DNA from 3 places in the Actinoplanes awajinensis subsp. mycoplanecinus genome. Region 3 is predicted to be linked to each of the others. Evidence: riboswitches for the same ligand, from Rfam matches in the RefSeq annotation. Region 3 holds a riboswitch; each other region holds the start of a gene.
What was found. Region 3 has a riboswitch for S-adenosylmethionine ahead of ADL15_RS34560 (aminotransferase class V-fold PLP-dependent enzyme). Riboswitches for the same ligand answer to the same signal wherever they lie in the genome.
Positions count from the first base shown of each region.

Region 1: another riboswitch for S-adenosylmethionine. It lies ahead of ADL15_RS34510 (GNAT family N-acetyltransferase); the one in region 3 lies ahead of ADL15_RS34560 (aminotransferase class V-fold PLP-dependent enzyme).
Region 2: another riboswitch for S-adenosylmethionine. It lies ahead of thrC (threonine synthase); the one in region 3 lies ahead of ADL15_RS34560 (aminotransferase class V-fold PLP-dependent enzyme).

Region 1 covers NZ_LLZH01000295.1:31,130-36,302, forward strand. The annotation lists gene ADL15_RS34485 (NAD(P)/FAD-dependent oxidoreductase) at 1-479, shown strand, start outside; gene sigJ (RNA polymerase sigma factor SigJ) at 467-1,333, shown strand; gene ADL15_RS34495 (PilZ domain-containing protein) at 1,355-1,981, opposite strand; gene ADL15_RS34500 (TIGR03560 family F420-dependent LLM class oxidoreductase) at 2,076-2,957, opposite strand; gene ADL15_RS34505 (GNAT family N-acetyltransferase) at 3,087-3,602, shown strand; gene ADL15_RS34510 (GNAT family N-acetyltransferase) at 3,649-4,281, opposite strand; SAM riboswitch class IV at 4,293-4,408, opposite strand.
Region 2 covers NZ_LLZH01000341.1:105-5,277, reverse strand. The annotation lists gene groL (chaperonin GroEL) at 1-1,186, opposite strand, end outside; gene ADL15_RS48050 (GNAT family N-acetyltransferase) at 1,565-2,071, shown strand; gene ADL15_RS48045 (hypothetical protein) at 2,071-2,538, shown strand; gene thrC (threonine synthase) at 2,764-4,047, opposite strand; SAM riboswitch class I at 4,058-4,195, opposite strand.
Region 3 covers NZ_LLZH01000296.1:9,910-15,082, reverse strand. The annotation lists gene ADL15_RS34575 (GAF and ANTAR domain-containing protein) at 1-298, opposite strand, end outside; gene ADL15_RS34570 (M20 family metallopeptidase) at 685-1,788, opposite strand; gene ADL15_RS34565 (DUF1684 domain-containing protein) at 1,798-2,571, opposite strand; SAM riboswitch class IV at 2,644-2,758, shown strand; gene ADL15_RS34560 (aminotransferase class V-fold PLP-dependent enzyme) at 2,792-4,015, shown strand; gene ADL15_RS34555 (putative bifunctional diguanylate cyclase/phosphodiesterase) at 4,070-5,173, shown strand, end outside.

The sequences.
Region 1 (5,173 bases), on a different contig from region 3:
CGCCGGCCGATGCCGTGCTCTGGACCAGCGGGGTGCGGGTGTCACCGCTGGCCGCCGCCGCCGGATTGACCACCGACGGTCACGGCCGCATCGTCACCGACGGTGCGCTGCGGTCGGTGTCACACCCTGAGGTGTACGCGGTGGGCGACGCCGCCGCGATCCGCCAGAAGTACGGCCTCATGCACGGCACCTGTCAGAGCGGGATGCCCACCGGCGCGCACACCGCCCAGCAGATCGTCCGGCAGCTGGACGGGAAACCGGTCAGGCGCTTCCGCTTCGGCTACCTGCACGTGCCGATCAGCCTGGGCCGGCACGACGCGGTGATCCAGTTCGTGCACGGCGACGAGTCCCCGGCGCGGGCGCGGCTGACCGGGCGGGCCGCGGTCTGGTACAAGGAGACGGTGAGCTCCGCGCCGTGGCCGACGTTCCGCCGCACCCTGCGGTTCCCCCGCCACACCATGCTGGGATGGCGCCGGTGACCGTTTTCGACGAGTACCGGAGCCTGCTGTTCTCGGTCGCGTACCGGCTGCTCGGCAGCGCCGCCGACGCCGAGGACGCGGTGCAGGACACCTGGCTGCGCTGGTCGGCGGCGGACCGGTCCCAGGTCGCCGACCCGAAGGCGTACCTGGTGCGGATCGTGTCGAACCTGGCGATGGACCGGCTCCGGTCGGCGCGGCACGAAACGTACGTCGGGCCGTGGCTGCCCGAACCCGTGCTGACCACCGGCGAGACGCCGGACGTGGCGCCCGCGCTGCTGCTCGTGCTGGAGAACCTGACACCGCTGGAGCGGGCGGTCTTCGTGCTGAAGGAGGCGTTCGCGTTCACCTATCAGGAGATCGCGGACGCCATGGACCGGACACCGGAGGCCGTGCGGCAGGCCGCGCACCGGGCGCGCGAGCACGTACGGGAGAACCGCCCTCGTTTCCCGGCGGACCGTGACCGGCAGCGGGCGGTGACCGAACGCTTCTTCGCCGCCGCGGCGGGCGGGGACATCAACACGCTGATGGAGCTGCTCGCGCCGGACGTGGCGCTGTGGACCGACGGCGGCGGCAAGGTCCGCCAGGCGATGCGCCCGGTGACCGGCGCCGCACGGGTCGCGGCGTGGCTGGCCGGGGTCGGCGGCCGGCCCTACGAGGGGGTGCAAATCGACCAGATGTCGGCCGTCGTGGCCGAGCTGAACGGCAGCCCCGGCCTGGTGATCAGCGGCGCCGGGCGGGTGCTCGGCACCATCACGCTGGACCTGGACGCTCAGGGGCGGGTCACCGCGATCCTCAACACCGCCAACCCGGACAAACTCGCGTCGGTCCAGGCCGGGGTGGTCAGACAGTTGTGAACGGTCCCGCCCCCGCCGCGGTCACGCTTCCATGCTCGCCCGGCGGCGCTCGCCGATCTCCCAGGCCATCACGTACTGCCGGATCATCTGGGCGAGCGGGTCGACGGTCTTGAAGATCAGCACCACGTCCAGGCCGGCGCCGTCCTCGGACGGACGGACCGCGTACACCTTGCCGGAGACCTCGGTCTCGCCGTTGCCGAGCCAGACCAGGGCGCGCATCGTGTCGCCCTCCTTGATCTGCTTGTTCTCGGCGACCCAGAACCGCAGGCCGCCCTCGCTGATGTCCAGCATCCGGCCCTGCAGGTACTGCGGGCCCCACTCGCCGAACAGGCGCAGCGGCGCGCCGCCACCACCCCGGGCGTACTCACGGCGGTTGCTGATCTCCGGTTCCGCGGTGGAGAACAGGTTCCAGCGGTACGGCGCGGAGTCGGTGACACTCTTCAACAGGACCGGCATCACCACCCGGGTGCGCGGCGGCACCCAGAACACCTCGAACTCGTAGCCGGGCAGGAAACCCTCCGGCCCGCTGGTCTCCAGCGGAGCGGCCACGCTGAAGGTGTTCTCGTCGACCGACTCCAACCGGGAGCGGAAGTTCACGCCCTCCCCGAGGGACAGGAAAATCGGGGTTCCGATCTCGGGCAGCTCCATCAGTGTCCGGCCTTTCGTGTCGCCTCGGCCCGCACCGTGCGGGTCGCGCCCTGATTAGTCGGCGGCGGCCGAGGCGACATAAGAAGTCAGGCCGTCATCTGTTGACCAGCTCCAGGATCGTGTCCATGGCCTTGAGCTTCTCCGCGCCGGCACCGAGGAACCCGTCCGGGATGATCAGCTCGTCCAGGCCCACCGAGCGGTACTCCGCGAACGCGTCGGCCAGCTTCTCCGGACTGCCGCCGATGACCGGCACCGGCAGGCCCTCCGGCAGCGGGCCGTCCACCACGGTGAGCGCCTGCGCGGTGCGGGCGATCGACTTCGGGTCGCGGCCGCGCTCGGCGCAGAACCGGTCCAGGACCGCGGACTTGTGCGCGATCAGCTCGGGCAGGCCCCAGGTGTTCCACAGGTCGGCGTACTCGGCGACGACACCGAGCATCCGCTTCTCACCACCGCCGCCGATCATGATGGGCAGCGGGTCCTGCACCGGCTTCGGCTCGCTGATCGCGTCGGTGAGCCGGTAGTACTCGCCGTCCAGAGTGGTCGTGGGCTGCCGGAGCAGTCCGTGCAGCACCCGCAGCGCCTCGACGAACCGGTCCAGCCGCTGCTTCACGGCGGGCAGCTCGATGCCGTACTGCTCGTGCTCGTTGATCTGCCAGCCGGCGCCGACACCGAGCGTGAACCGGCCGCCGGTGATCCGGTCGACGGTGGCCGCCATGTTGGCCAGCACGGCCGGGTGCCGGTAGGTGTTGCCGTACACCAGCGTCCCGATCCGCACCCGCTCGGTCACCGCGCCGAGCGCCGCGACAAGCGAGCCGGCCTCCAGGGTCGGCTGATGCGGATCACGGCCGGGGCCGTCGTTGGGCATGAAGTGATCGGCGATCCACACGCCGTCCCAGCCGGTCTGCTCCGCGTGACGGGCCGCGGCGAGGATGTCGGCCCAAGGTTGCCCGGCGCCCGGCCAGATCGAGATTCGCATAACCCAAAACCTATCTGGTACGACCTGGGCACAGCCCCCGCCGGACACCGCGAGGTGATCCCGCTCGAGATCGCTGCGCGACCGCCGGGGTGGTGCGTCGGGTCGAGGTCACCCCGTACCGTCCAGGGTGTGATCTCGCAGCTCACCGTCACCGAACCGGCGCTCCTGGCGGCCGCCACCGACCTGGTCAACCTCGTCTACCGGGAGTCGGAGAAGGGGTTGTGGGTGGACGGCGCCGAGCGGACCAGCCTGGCCGAGGTGACCGCGTTGGCCAAGGCCGGGGAGTTGGCCTGGGACGAGCGGGACGGGCAGCTCGCGGGGGTGGTCCGGGTACGCCGGACGGGCGGCGGGGTGGGCGAGTTCGGGATGCTGGCGGCTTCTCCGTCGCTGCGGGGGAACGGCATCGGGGGTGGGCTGATCCGGTGGGCCGAGTCGTACTGCCGGTCCCGGGGCGACACCACGATGCGCTTGGAGTTGCTGGTGCCGCGGGAGTGGGTGCTGGAGTCCAAGGAGTTCCTGCACTCGTGGTATTCACGGCTCGGGTATCGGGTCGAGCGGGTCGGTCAGCTGGAGGAGCACTATCCGCAGTTGGCGCCGCTGCTGGCCGGCCCGGCGGACTACCGGCTCTACACGAAGCCGCTGTAGCGCGAGGCTGGGGTCTGCCGCCAGCGGGGGCTGGGGTGCGTCGGGGTCAGGGGGTGGTGAGGCGGGCTTTCAGGCGGGCCCGGCAGTGGGGCCATTCGGAGGCCAGGAGCGAGTACATCGCGGAGTCGCGCAGGCGGCCCTCCTCGCCGGGAGCCCAGGACTTCGACCAGGAGCGGAGGACGCCTTCGAAATGGGCGCCGACCCGCTCGATCGCGGCGCGGGAGCGGAGGTTGCGGGCATCGGTCTTCAGGTCGACCCGGGCGGCGTTCCACTGTTCGAAGGCGTGCTGAAACAGCAGGTACTTGGCCTCGGTGTTGATACCGGACCCCTGCGCCGACGCGGCCAGCCAGGTGAAACCGATCTCGACGGCGCACAGCTCGTCCCGGTCCGGCCAGGGCCGCGGGTCCCAGAGCCCGGTCACGCCGACGGCCCGGCCGGTGGCCGTCTCGACCTGCGCGTACGGCTTCAACACACCCGCCTCGGCCCGCGCGAGCTGCGCATCGAGATATCCGTCGATCTCCTCGGCGGCCGGCACCCAGGTGTACCGGTACGACCCGCGATCCTCCTCGGCGGCGACGGCCAGGTCGGCGGCGTGCCGCTCGGCGAGGGGCTCGAGGCGGACCAGACGTCCCTCGAGGGTCGGTGCGTCGAGGTTCTTGAGCAGGTTGTTGAGCAGCACAGCACGGCTCCTTTCGCGGCTTGCCCAGCGCACCGCGCGCCGGGCCCGGTCATCACCCGGGGCACCCCACCCACGAACGGAGGGTTGCCGGCCAGCAAGCCGGGGCTCAATGCTGGCGCTCATGACCTGCCATCACCCTAACAATCCGGTCCTACTTGAACCCCGCCGAGCCGGTCCGGTGTGGTGGCGCGGTCACCGCGAGGCCAGTGCCCCGGCCCGGGGCGCGGCGCGGCCGGGCTCGGCGCGGCGGGGCTCAGCGCCGCAGGGCGGGGCACTGGCCCCGCGGGGCGCGGCCGGGGCTCGGCGCGGCGCGGCGCGGCGCGGCGCGGCGCGGCGCGGCGGTAGGAGCATGCAACTCGGCGGTCGGAGGGCGGTAGAAGCACGCGCTCGACGCTGGAAGGGCGGCAGGAGCACGCGCTCGGCGCTGACAGGGCGGTAGGAACACGCGATCGGTCGAGTTCGAGGCGGCAGCAGCACGCAATGCCAGATCGCGTGCGGCCACCGCCCTCATGGGGGCGGCAACTGCACGCGTTCCCACATCGCGGATGCCCACCGCCCGCCCCGACCGGCCACACGCACTTGACCAGCCATCGCTTATCCGTTCCTACCGCCCTCGATGCCCGTCGAGGCGCCGTCACCATCCGGGACGGGCCGCAGGCGAACGTCACCGCAGGGTTCAGCCGCAGCGACCGAGCTCACGGCCAACTCGCGATGTTTCCACAGGTAAACGCACTCCCAGCGAGACCAGCAATGCTCCCGAACGGGCGCAAAACCACTACGCGTGTGAAGTTTGGGCGCGCTCCGCACCAAAACTCCACACACAAGACCGCACCAGCCGCTACGTGGGGACTTTCGGCGCACTCCGCACCAAAACTCCACACACAAGACCACA
Region 2 (5,173 bases), on a different contig from region 3:
CCTCGATGCGGTGCTTGCGCTCCTTGAGCTCGACCTCGGTGGCCGCGCCGACCTTGATCACTGCAACGCCACCGGCCAGCTTGGCCAGGCGCTCCTGCAGCTTCTCGCGGTCGTAGTCGGAGTCCGAGCGCTCGATCTCGGCGCGGATCTGGTTGACCCGGCCCTGGATCTGCTCGCTGTTGCCAGCACCGTCGACGACCGTGGTCTCGTCCTTGGTGATGACGATCTTGCGGGCCGAACCGAGCAGCGAGATGTCAGCGGCGTCCAGCTTGAGGCCGACCTCTTCGCTGATGACAGCGCCACCGGTGAGGATCGCGATGTCCTCCAGCATGGCCTTGCGGCGGTCACCGAAGCCCGGGGCCTTGACGGCGACGGACTTGAAGGTGCCACGGACCTTGTTGACGACCAGGGTGGCCAGGGCCTCGCCCTCGACGTCCTCGGCGATGATCACCAGCGGCTTGCCCGACTGCATGACCTTCTCGAGGATCGGCAGCAGGTCCTTGACCGCGGAGATCTTGCTGTTCGCGATGAGGATGTACGGGTCGTCGAAGACGGCCTCCATACGCTCCGCGTCGGTCATGAAGTACGCCGAGACGTAACCCTTGTCGAAGCGCATACCCTCGGTGAGCTCGAGCTCGAGCCCGAAGGTGTTGCTCTCCTCGACGGTGATGACGCCTTCCTTGCCGACCTTGTCCATGGCCTCGGCGATGATCTCGCCGACCGTGGTGTCACCGGCCGAGATGGAGGCGGTGGAGGCGATCTGCTCCTTCGTCTCCACGTCCTTGGCCAGCTGCGACAGCGCCTCGGAGACGCTGGCGACGGCGGCCTCGATGCCACGCTTCAGGCCGAGCGGGTTCGCACCGGCGGCCACGTTGCGCAGGCCCTCGCGGACCAGCGCCTGGGCCAGCACGGTCGCCGTCGTCGTGCCGTCACCGGCGACGTCGTCGGTCTTCTTGGCGACCTCCTTGACCAGCTCAGCGCCGATCTTCTCGAAGGTGCCCTCGAGCTCGATCTCCTTGGCGATGGATACACCATCGTTGGTGATCGTGGGAGCGCCCCACTTCTTCTCGAGAACGACGTTGCGACCCTTCGGGCCGAGCGTCACCTTGACCGCGTCGGCGAGCTGGTTCATGCCACTCTCGAGGCCGCGACGAGCTTCCTCGTCGAACGCAATGATCTTGGCCATACGGCGTTGTCCTCCCGGACATCCGCGGCGCCGGGCCTGCTCGGCCCCGCCCGCACACTGAGGAAGTCTGTGGACGTCACCACCTGGCGATGTGACGTCCTCAGGCCGAGCCGGATAGCCCGCGACGACCGGTTTCGTGTCGCGGCACCGATGGCGGCGCCGTGACCGGAACCCCACCGCCCCGACCTGCTGGCACTCACGGGTCGCGAGTGCCAATCACTTGTTTAGCACTCTCGGGTACCGAGTGCAAGAAAGCCCATCTTCCCGCGAAACGTTCCGGGCCGGTCGGCAAACCGGCTAATGATCTTCCACGCCAGGTCACGACGGGTTTACGGCAACAAGGTTGCCGCCGGCCGCCGTGGCGGGTAATGAGGACGCATGGAGAGTTCGACGGTGCGCCGGATCACCCCGCAGGACGCCGGACGGATGCGTGCCCTGCGGCTCGAGATGCTGGCGGACAGTCCGCTCGCCTTCCTGGAGACGCTGGCCCAGGCGGCCGCCCGCCCGCACGACGGCTATCGGGATCGGCTCGCCCGATCGGCGACCGGCCCGGAGCTCGCCCAGTTCGTCATCGACCCCGGGTCCGGCCCGCTCACCGGGCACGCCGGCGGCACCATCATCGCGGAGGAGCCGCAGGTCACCGTGGTCTTCTCGGTCTACCTGACACCCGCGTGCCGGGGCGGCAAACTGCTCGCCCGGCTGGTCGAGACGATCGCCGACTGGTCCACCGCGGCCGGCCGGCACGAGCTGATGCTCGAGGTGGTGACCGGCAACGATCGGGCTGTCCGGGCGTACGAAAAATTGGGTTTTGAAGACACCGGCGTGCGCCAGCCGCATCCGACGGTGCCGGTGCTCACCCAGTTGCAGATGCGCCGGCGGATCTGATGGCCGCCCGGCGCTGGCCACTCACGCGGACGGTGCTGACCGCCGCGAACGGGACCACCGGCGCCGGACTGCTGCTCGCGATGGTCACCCGGACGAGGATCCGGCGCGGCCGCGACGGCGTGCTGATCGCCGAGGGCTGGCGGCTGCCGATACCGCCGGCGGCCTGCTTCACGGTCGGCTCGGTGGTCATCACCCGGCGGTCCGCCGAGTGGCTGCTGCACGACGATCGGGCCGCCCTGCTCGCCCACGAGAGCCGGCACGCCGGGCAGTACGCGGTGCTCGGCCCGCTCTTCTGGCCGGCCTACTGGGTCGCTTGTGGCTGGTCCTACGCGGCGACCGGGTCCTGGGGCTGCCGCAACTGGTTCGAGCGCCAGGCGGGCCTGACCGACGGCGGCTACCCGGAAGATGTCCCACTGCGCCCATGGCTGCGGCGGGTCCGGCGCAGGCGCTCTCGCCGTGGGGCCTGAAAGAGGATTTGGTCGGGAGGACGGACGCACAGCGCCTCCGGCACGAATGCCATTGGGTCAGCGCTGGGTCGTTGGGACCCTCGGAGATTGTCGCCAAGCTCAGGTGAGGGGCCTCGTACGGCGTCGCGTCCTCCCGCGACAAGCATCCTGCCGATCCGGAGATCGGCGCGCAAGTCCTCGGAGGAAGGAATATTCGACAACCGGCTCCTCGCCGGTCACCCTGAGTTATCCCAGCAGGCCAGCTTCGCGCGCGCCGCGCAGAGACGGCTTGATCCGGTGGGTCGGCCCGACCTGGCCGGCGATCGCGTCGAGAGTCTTCAGACCCTCGCCGGTGTTGTAGACGACCGTCTCCTTCGCCGGGTCCAGCTTGCCGCTGGCGACCAGCTTCTGCAGCACCGCGACGGTGGTGCCACCGGCCGTCTCGGCGAAGACACCGGTCGTCTCGGCGAGCAGCCGGATACCGGCCCGGATCTCGTCGTCGTTCGCGTAATCCATCCAGCCACCAGTGCGGCGGACCGCCTCGATCGCGTACGCCCCGGCAGCCGGGTCGCCGATGTTCAGCGACTTGGCGATCCCGGTCGGCTTCACCGGGGTGATCACGTCGGTCTCGTTGTGCAACGCCACCGCGATCGGATTGCACCCGGCCGACTGCGCGCCGAACACCGCCCAGCCACCCTCCGGAGCCTCGACCAGTCCGATTTCGACCAGCTCGCTGAACGCCTTGTCCACCTTGGTGAGCAGCTCACCCGACGCCATCGGGATGACCACCTGCGCCGGGATCCGCCAGCCGAGCTGCTCGGCCACCTCGTACCCCAGCGTCTTCGAGCCCTCCGCGTAGAACGGCCGGACGTTGACGTTCACGAACGCGGTGTCCTCGAACTCGTCGGTCTCCACCAGCTCACCGCAGAGCCGGTTCACGTCGTCGTAGGAACCCTCGATCGCGACCAGCTCACCGCCGTAGACCGCGGTCGTGATGACCTTGCCCGGCTCCAGGTCGGCCGGGATGAACACGATGCTGGGCACCCCGGCACGGGCCGCGTGCGCGGCGACCGAGTTGGCCAGGTTGCCGGTCGACGCGCAGGAGAACCGCTTGAAGCCGAGCTCCTTGGCCGCGGTCAGAGCCACCGAGACGACCCGGTCCTTGAACGAGTGCGTCGGGTTCTGCGAATCGTCCTTGATCCAGAGCGGCGCGCTGATGCCCAGCCGCTCGGCCAGCGCCGGCGCGCTCACCAGCGGCGTCATCCCCGGGTCCAGGGTCACCCGGGTGTCCGGGTTCTGCCCGGCCGGCAGCAACGCCGCGTAGCGCCAGATGTTCTGCGGGCCCGCCTCGATGTCGGCCCGGGTCACCCGCGCGAGCGCGGCCTGGTCATAGGCCACCTCGAGCGGGCCGAAACACTCGAAACAGGCATGCTGAGCGGCCAGCGGGAACTCCGCGCCACACGCGCGGCAGATCAGCCCGCGAGCAGGCGAGGTGGTGCTGACAGTGGGTGCGCTGACGGCAGACGTCATCGAGGCCTTCCTCTCATCTTTCCCCGGCGGCGACCTGCCACAAGCGGGGACGGAATTAGCACCTGCCGCGCGCGGCCTCGTCATCGAGACATACGCGGTGGTTGCCGGGGCTTCACAGGGCCGTTCCCTCTGCCCCTCTGGATGAGGTATTCAGTTGTTTCCCGAAGCTTACGACGAGATTCCGCCGAAGCCCCACCGAGTTCCCGAGGTGTGAGCGACCTCCTTCCGAAGAATCGGCCGATCCGGAACAAAATCAAGATGTCGTGCGTCCGCCGGGGTCCGGACCGCCGCTCCCGCCGGGACCCCTGCGGGCTTCGCAGGCCGCTGGCGCGTCCCGAACGCGAACCCCTCCGGGGCGACGCCCGCGGGTGGTCGCGGAAACCCCGAGCTCTCCCCCACCGCCAACCACCGAGCGTCATCCACAGTCCGCCACCATCCACAGCCCCCACCCCACCCACCCCATCCCCCCACCACACTGTTCGAGGGGGATCCCCCAGGGAGGGTGGGCTCTGCGCGAACGGTGTGAAATTTCGGTCCGCTCCGCACCCCCGACTCCCCACGCCCAGCCGTCCCGCGCTGTCGGTAGGGACTCTCGGCTCGGGGCGCACCCAAACTCCACACGCTGGGGCGACCGGGCAACAGCCGAGCGGGTGTCGGTCGCAGCAGCACGCGTCGCCGGCCCGGCCGGTCCTCACGGTCGCCTCCGGCCCGCTTTGACAACCCTCAGAACCAGCCGAGCAGGTCCCAATGCCGCTCAGCCTGTTTTGATCTCGGTGGGGCCCTGCGGGTCTTGGAGTGGTTCCCGATGTGTTCGGGTGCAGGTGGGTAGGGGTGTCGTTGCGGGCCGGGATGTCCAGTCGCTCGGTGCTGTTGTGACGGTCAGCGTGGGTGATCGATGTTGGCGGGGCGGCGGAAGTCCGCGCTCGGCGCCGAAGGGGCGGCCGGGGTCCGCGCTCGGCAACGGTGGGGGGGTGACAGTCCGCGCTCGGCGCCGGAGGGGCGGCCGGGGTCCGTGCTCGGCGCGGAGGGGGCGGCAGGGGTCCGCACTCGGCGTCGGCGGGGCGGCAGGGGTCCGCGGTCGGGCGGGTTCTGGGCGGTGGCGGTCCGCGGTCGGGTTGTGCGTGCG
Region 3 (5,173 bases):
CGGCGCTGATCGCGGCCGGGGTGAACATCGGCCACCGCCGGGTCCACTGGACGTCGTCCAGGTCGGTGACCAGCACCGGCCGGCGGTCGGCGTACGCCTCCTTGCACGGGCCCTCGCCGAGCGTGACCTGCAGATCCTCGACCCGGGCGCTGACCGCGTCGCTGGCGTACCGGACCTGCTGGGCCGGCAGTGAGGTGATCACGGCGAGGCCGGCGCCGGCGATGTCGGGCAGCTCGGCCACGCACGCGTCGCACAACCGGCCCACGTCCGGGCCGTGCGCCGCCACCAGCTGAGCCACCCGGGTCCGATGCCGGGCATCAGACACGACCGGCACGACCGGCCCTCGTGGTGGGTGGTGCGGTCTTGTTTCGCCAGGCGTGCGCCACGGTCTTCTCCGGTTCCTGCTCGGATCGAGAGCCAGAGCTGATGCGATCCGGCACCGGGCGCCGGCCCCGCACGGGAGCGGGGCGTTCGCGCACCACGGTTGAGGCCCAGCCTACGCGCTCTGAGGCCCCGTTCACGGAGCCGCTCACCACGGGGGTAATCGGTACCCCCGGCAGAACCAGGAACAGCCCCGAGGGTGATCGACGCGACCGCGGTCGGCACTGCGCCCGGCCGGTCTGCCGCGCTGGTCGCCACCCGGCGCGCCGGCCGTTGTCGGGGTGGGCGGCCGGGCCGGTTCCGCTAATCGGCGTACGAAACAGGGGTTGATTTGAGGAATTGAAGTATGGCGTCGTGGTAGGGCTGCAGTGAGCTGAGGTCGATGTATTCCGCGGGGCCGTGCTGGTCGTCGCCGGTGGGACCGAAAATGACCGCGTCGATGCCGAGTCCGAAGTAGAAGCGGCCGTCGGCCGCGCCGTGCTTGCGCAGCAGCGATCCGGGGTGGCCGACGGTCCGGATCGCCTCCTGCAGCGCGCGGACCTGGACGCTGCCGGGGTCGGCCCGGTGCGGCGCGCCGACGCTGTCCACCTCCACGGTCACCTCCGGCCCGGTGATCGAGCGCAGATGCTCGGCGATCGAGGCCGCGTCCCGGCCGGTCAGGTCGGTGTCCTCGGGCGGGTGGCGGATGTCGAGCCAGGCGGTCGCGTCCGCCGGCACCTGGTTGACCGCCTCGTTGCCGGTCGCGATCCGGGCCAGGTTGACCGTGGTGACCCAGGCCTCCTCGGCCGGTGTCAGGTAGCGCTCCATCAGCCGCTGCGTCGCGGTGATCAGGGTGAGCAGCGCGTTGGAGCCCAGCCACGGGTACGCCGCGTGGGCCGTGCGTCCGGAAGCGATCAGCCGGGCCCGGACCAGCCCCTTCGACTCGGTGACCACCCGCAGCCCGCTCTGCTCGCCGATGATCACGAAGTCCCCGCGCACCCCGTGGCCGAGCTGGTGGCCGGTGCCGTCGAAGCCGCCGATCTCCTCGTCGGTGACCAGTTGCAGGGCGATCGGGTACGGCAGGTCGCCGGCCGTCTCGCGGAACACCGTGGCGAGGGTGAGCGCGGCCGCCTTCATGTCGTGCGCGCCGCGGCCGTAGAGCCGGTCACCCTCCCGGCGTGCCCGGAACTGATCCGGCGTGCCGGGCACCACGTCGAGGTGCGCGTTCAGGATCACCCGGGGCCGGCCGGGCCGGTCCGGATGGGTCACCAGCGCGCTGGGCCTGCCCCGGGACTCGAATCGGCGGATCTCGAAGCCCGGTCCGACCAGGTCGAGCGCCAGGCCGAGGGCCCGGTGCAGCTCACCGGGCCGGTCGGCGGTCGAGCGGATTCCGATCAGCGCCTCGAGGGGCGCGAGCAGCTGCTCCATCCCCGGAAGTTACCGCGGAAGCTGTTCGCCCGCCTCGACGGCGATCGGGAGTTTGTTCCCGGCCGGCGGCAGCGGGCAGGTGGCGAACTCGGTGTACGCGCACGGCAGGTTCGTCGCCCGGTTGAAGTCCAGCACCACGCCACGGTCCGCGTCCGGCGCCGCGACGGCCAGGCTGCGGTTAGCCGCGTACGTGGTGACCCCCGACGTGGCGTCGGTGAACAGCACGAAGAGTGACCCCGGCGCGCTCCCGTTGAACGCGGTGAGCGACAGGTCCTGCCCGCCGACGCTGAACTCGATACGCCCCGGCGACTCGTAGACGTGCTCGAGACCCTCGGCCACCGAACCCACCGTGATCGGCTGCGGCTCGTCGAACGGCACGAACGTCCCCGGCACGGCCCACTTCTCGTCCGGCGTGTACGCCGGCGTGCCGAGGTACTTCACCAGGGTCTCGTGGCCGGGGTGCCGCGGGCGGAGCACGTCGGACCCGCCCCGCCGGGCGATCTCCAGGATCGCGTCGCCATAACCCACCGTGATGTCGCCGCGTTCTTCGATGGGGTCGAACCGGTGCTCGCCGGCGCCGATGCCGGCCAGTTCCTCGCCGTCACTCAGGGTCACCAGTACGCCGTCCGGGCCGGTGCTCCACTCGCCCGGCGCGTCCGGGAACCGCTGCGGGGTCCCGGTCAGCCAGTGCAGTCCGGTGATCGCGAGGAAGCCGTGCGGGTCGGCCCGCCGCTTCTCGTGCCCGTCGTGCCACTGCGTCCACTGCTGCTCGAAGGTGGTCATCCATCGACCCTAATCCCTACTCTGAGTATGGGATATGGCGCGTGCCTGTGACGTCTGCTAACTTCGTTGCCAGGTCATGAGTGTCAGCGACAAGCCCCGGCTCGCTGACCGGCAACCCTTGCGTTCGCGATGGGGTGCCCCGGGTGAGGACCGGGCCGGCGTCGATCGACGACGGCAAGCGCGGACCCTCGGCGGTCCATGACCTCAGCGGAGGCATGCCATGTCGGCTCTCGGCATCATCGGTGACGACCTGAAGACCGAGCTCCCCAGCGGCGAGACGGTGCGGTTCACCCACCTCGACTACGCCGCGTCCGCCCCGTGCGTGGAGGCCGCCGCGACCGCGGTGGCCGAGCTGCTGCCCCGCTACGGCAGCGTGCACCGCGGCACCGGGGTGCGCTCGCAGACCTCGACCGTGGCGTACGAGGTGGCCCGGGACGTGGTGGCCGAGTTCGCCGGCGCCCGCCCCGGCGACCAGGTGATCTTCACGCGGAACACCACCGACGCGCTCAACCTGCTGGCCCGCGCCCTGCCGGCCGGCACCACCACGATCGTGTTCGACGGCGAACACCATGCGAACCTGCTGCCCTGGCCGAACCCGCTCCGCCTCCCGACACCCGCGTCGCCCGCCGAGGCTCGTCGACTGCTGGAAGACGCACTCCAGGCGCCCGGCGAGAAAGTCCTCACCGTGACCGGCGCGAGCAACGTCACCGGCGAGCTCTGGCCGGTCCGGGAACTCGCCGACCTCGCGCACGCCCACGGCGTACGGGTGATCGTCGACGCCGCCCAGCTCGCCCCGCACCAGCCGGTCTCGATGAGCGACCTCGGCGCCGACTACCTGGCCTTCTCCGGTCACAAGCTGTACGCCCCGTTCGGCGCCGGCGTCCTGGTCGGCCGGGCCGACTGGCTGGACGCCGCCGAGCCCTACCTGGCCGGCGGCGGCGCCAGTGCCCTGGTCGGCGACCGGCCCGGCGAGCTGACCTGGTCGCAGGGCCCGGCCCGGCACGAGGGCGGCACCCCCAACCTGCTCGGCGCGGTGTCGCTCGCCGCGGTCTGCGCGGCCCTGCTGACCGCCGACCGGGACGCTCTGCATGGGCACGAGCAGGAGCTGCTGACCCGGCTCCGGGACGGTCTGCGCGACATCCCGGAGGCCCGGGAGGTGAGCGTCTTCGGCCCGGACCACCCGCGGGTCGGCATCGTCTCCCTCGACCTGCCCGGCCGGGACCCGGCCGAGGTGGCGCGGCGGCTGGCCCGCGAGCACGGCATCGGCGTCCGGGCGGGTCAGTTCTGCGCCCATCCGCTGGTCCGCTCTTTGTTAAAAACCGACAAATCCGGCAGCTGTCACACCGCCGTGACCGGTCTGCTCCGGGCCAGCTTCGGCCTCGGCAGCACCACCGGCGACGTCGACCGCTTCGTCGCCGGGCTCGCCGCGGTGCTTCGCTCCTGAGTAGCTACCGGCCTCACCCTATGACCGTGTGCGGTTCAGGCCGATCTAGCAGTCGTGGGTACCTGGCTGACGTGGCTGCGTGACCGGCTTCCGGCCGGTGGCGGCCTCCGTGATGAGGACTGGGCGGCGCGGCATCGTCTGCTGACGCTGCTGCTCGCCGTCGTCGTGGTCGGCGTGACCGTGTTCGGGGCGCTGCGCCCGGATCAGGGCTCGACCCTGCTCTGGACCGACCTGCTGGTGCTGCCGTGCGTGGTGGCCGGCACCCTGGTGCGCCACCGGCGGCTGCAGTCGGTCTGCGTGGCGATCGGCTTCACGGTCGCCTGCGGCGGGTTCGTCTCGCTCAGCAACGGCCTGACCGAGGCGCACTTCTCGTTCTTCATCGCGGTCGCCGCGCTCGCGCTGTACCGGGACTGGGCGCCGTTCGGCGCGTTCCTGGTCGCCACCACCCTGCACCACGCGGTGTTCGGGGTGCTGGTGAGCTCGCACACCTACGACCACCACCAGGCGATGTCGCACCCGCTGGTCTGGGCGGTGCTGCACGGCGTCGCGGTGCTGCTCGCGGCCGGTTTCCAGGTGGTCGCCTGGGGCCTCACCGAGTCCGAGGAGCGGCGGGCCCAGGACAACCTCGAGGAGAGTCAGGCCCAGCTCAGCGTCGCCTTCGACGAGACACCCGTACCGATGGTGATGTTCGCCCCGGACGGCCGGGTGCTGCGGACCAACGCCGCCTACCGGCACTGGCTGCGGCTGCCGGACCAGCTTCCGGCCGACTTCTCGGTCCGCGACGTGCCGCTCGTCGCGGTGAACGACGAGATGAAGGCGTTCGACCGGGCGGTCGCGTCCCGGGACCCGATCACCATGACCCGCCAGTACCGGCGCACCGACGACGGCACACTGATCTGGGTCGAGCTGCACAGCACCCCGCTCTACGACAAGCAGGGCAAGCTGCGGTTCATCTTCGCGCACTGCATGGACATCACCAGCGCGCGCAACCACCAGGAAGAGCTGCGCCGGCAGGTCCGCCACGACACGCTGACCGGGCTGCTGTCCCGCAAGGCGTTCGAGAACGACCTGGCCGGGATGCTGGCCCGCAAGGAGCCGGTCAGCGTGATCTACCTGGACGTGGACCGGTTCAAGTCGGTGAACGACGGCTCCGGGCAC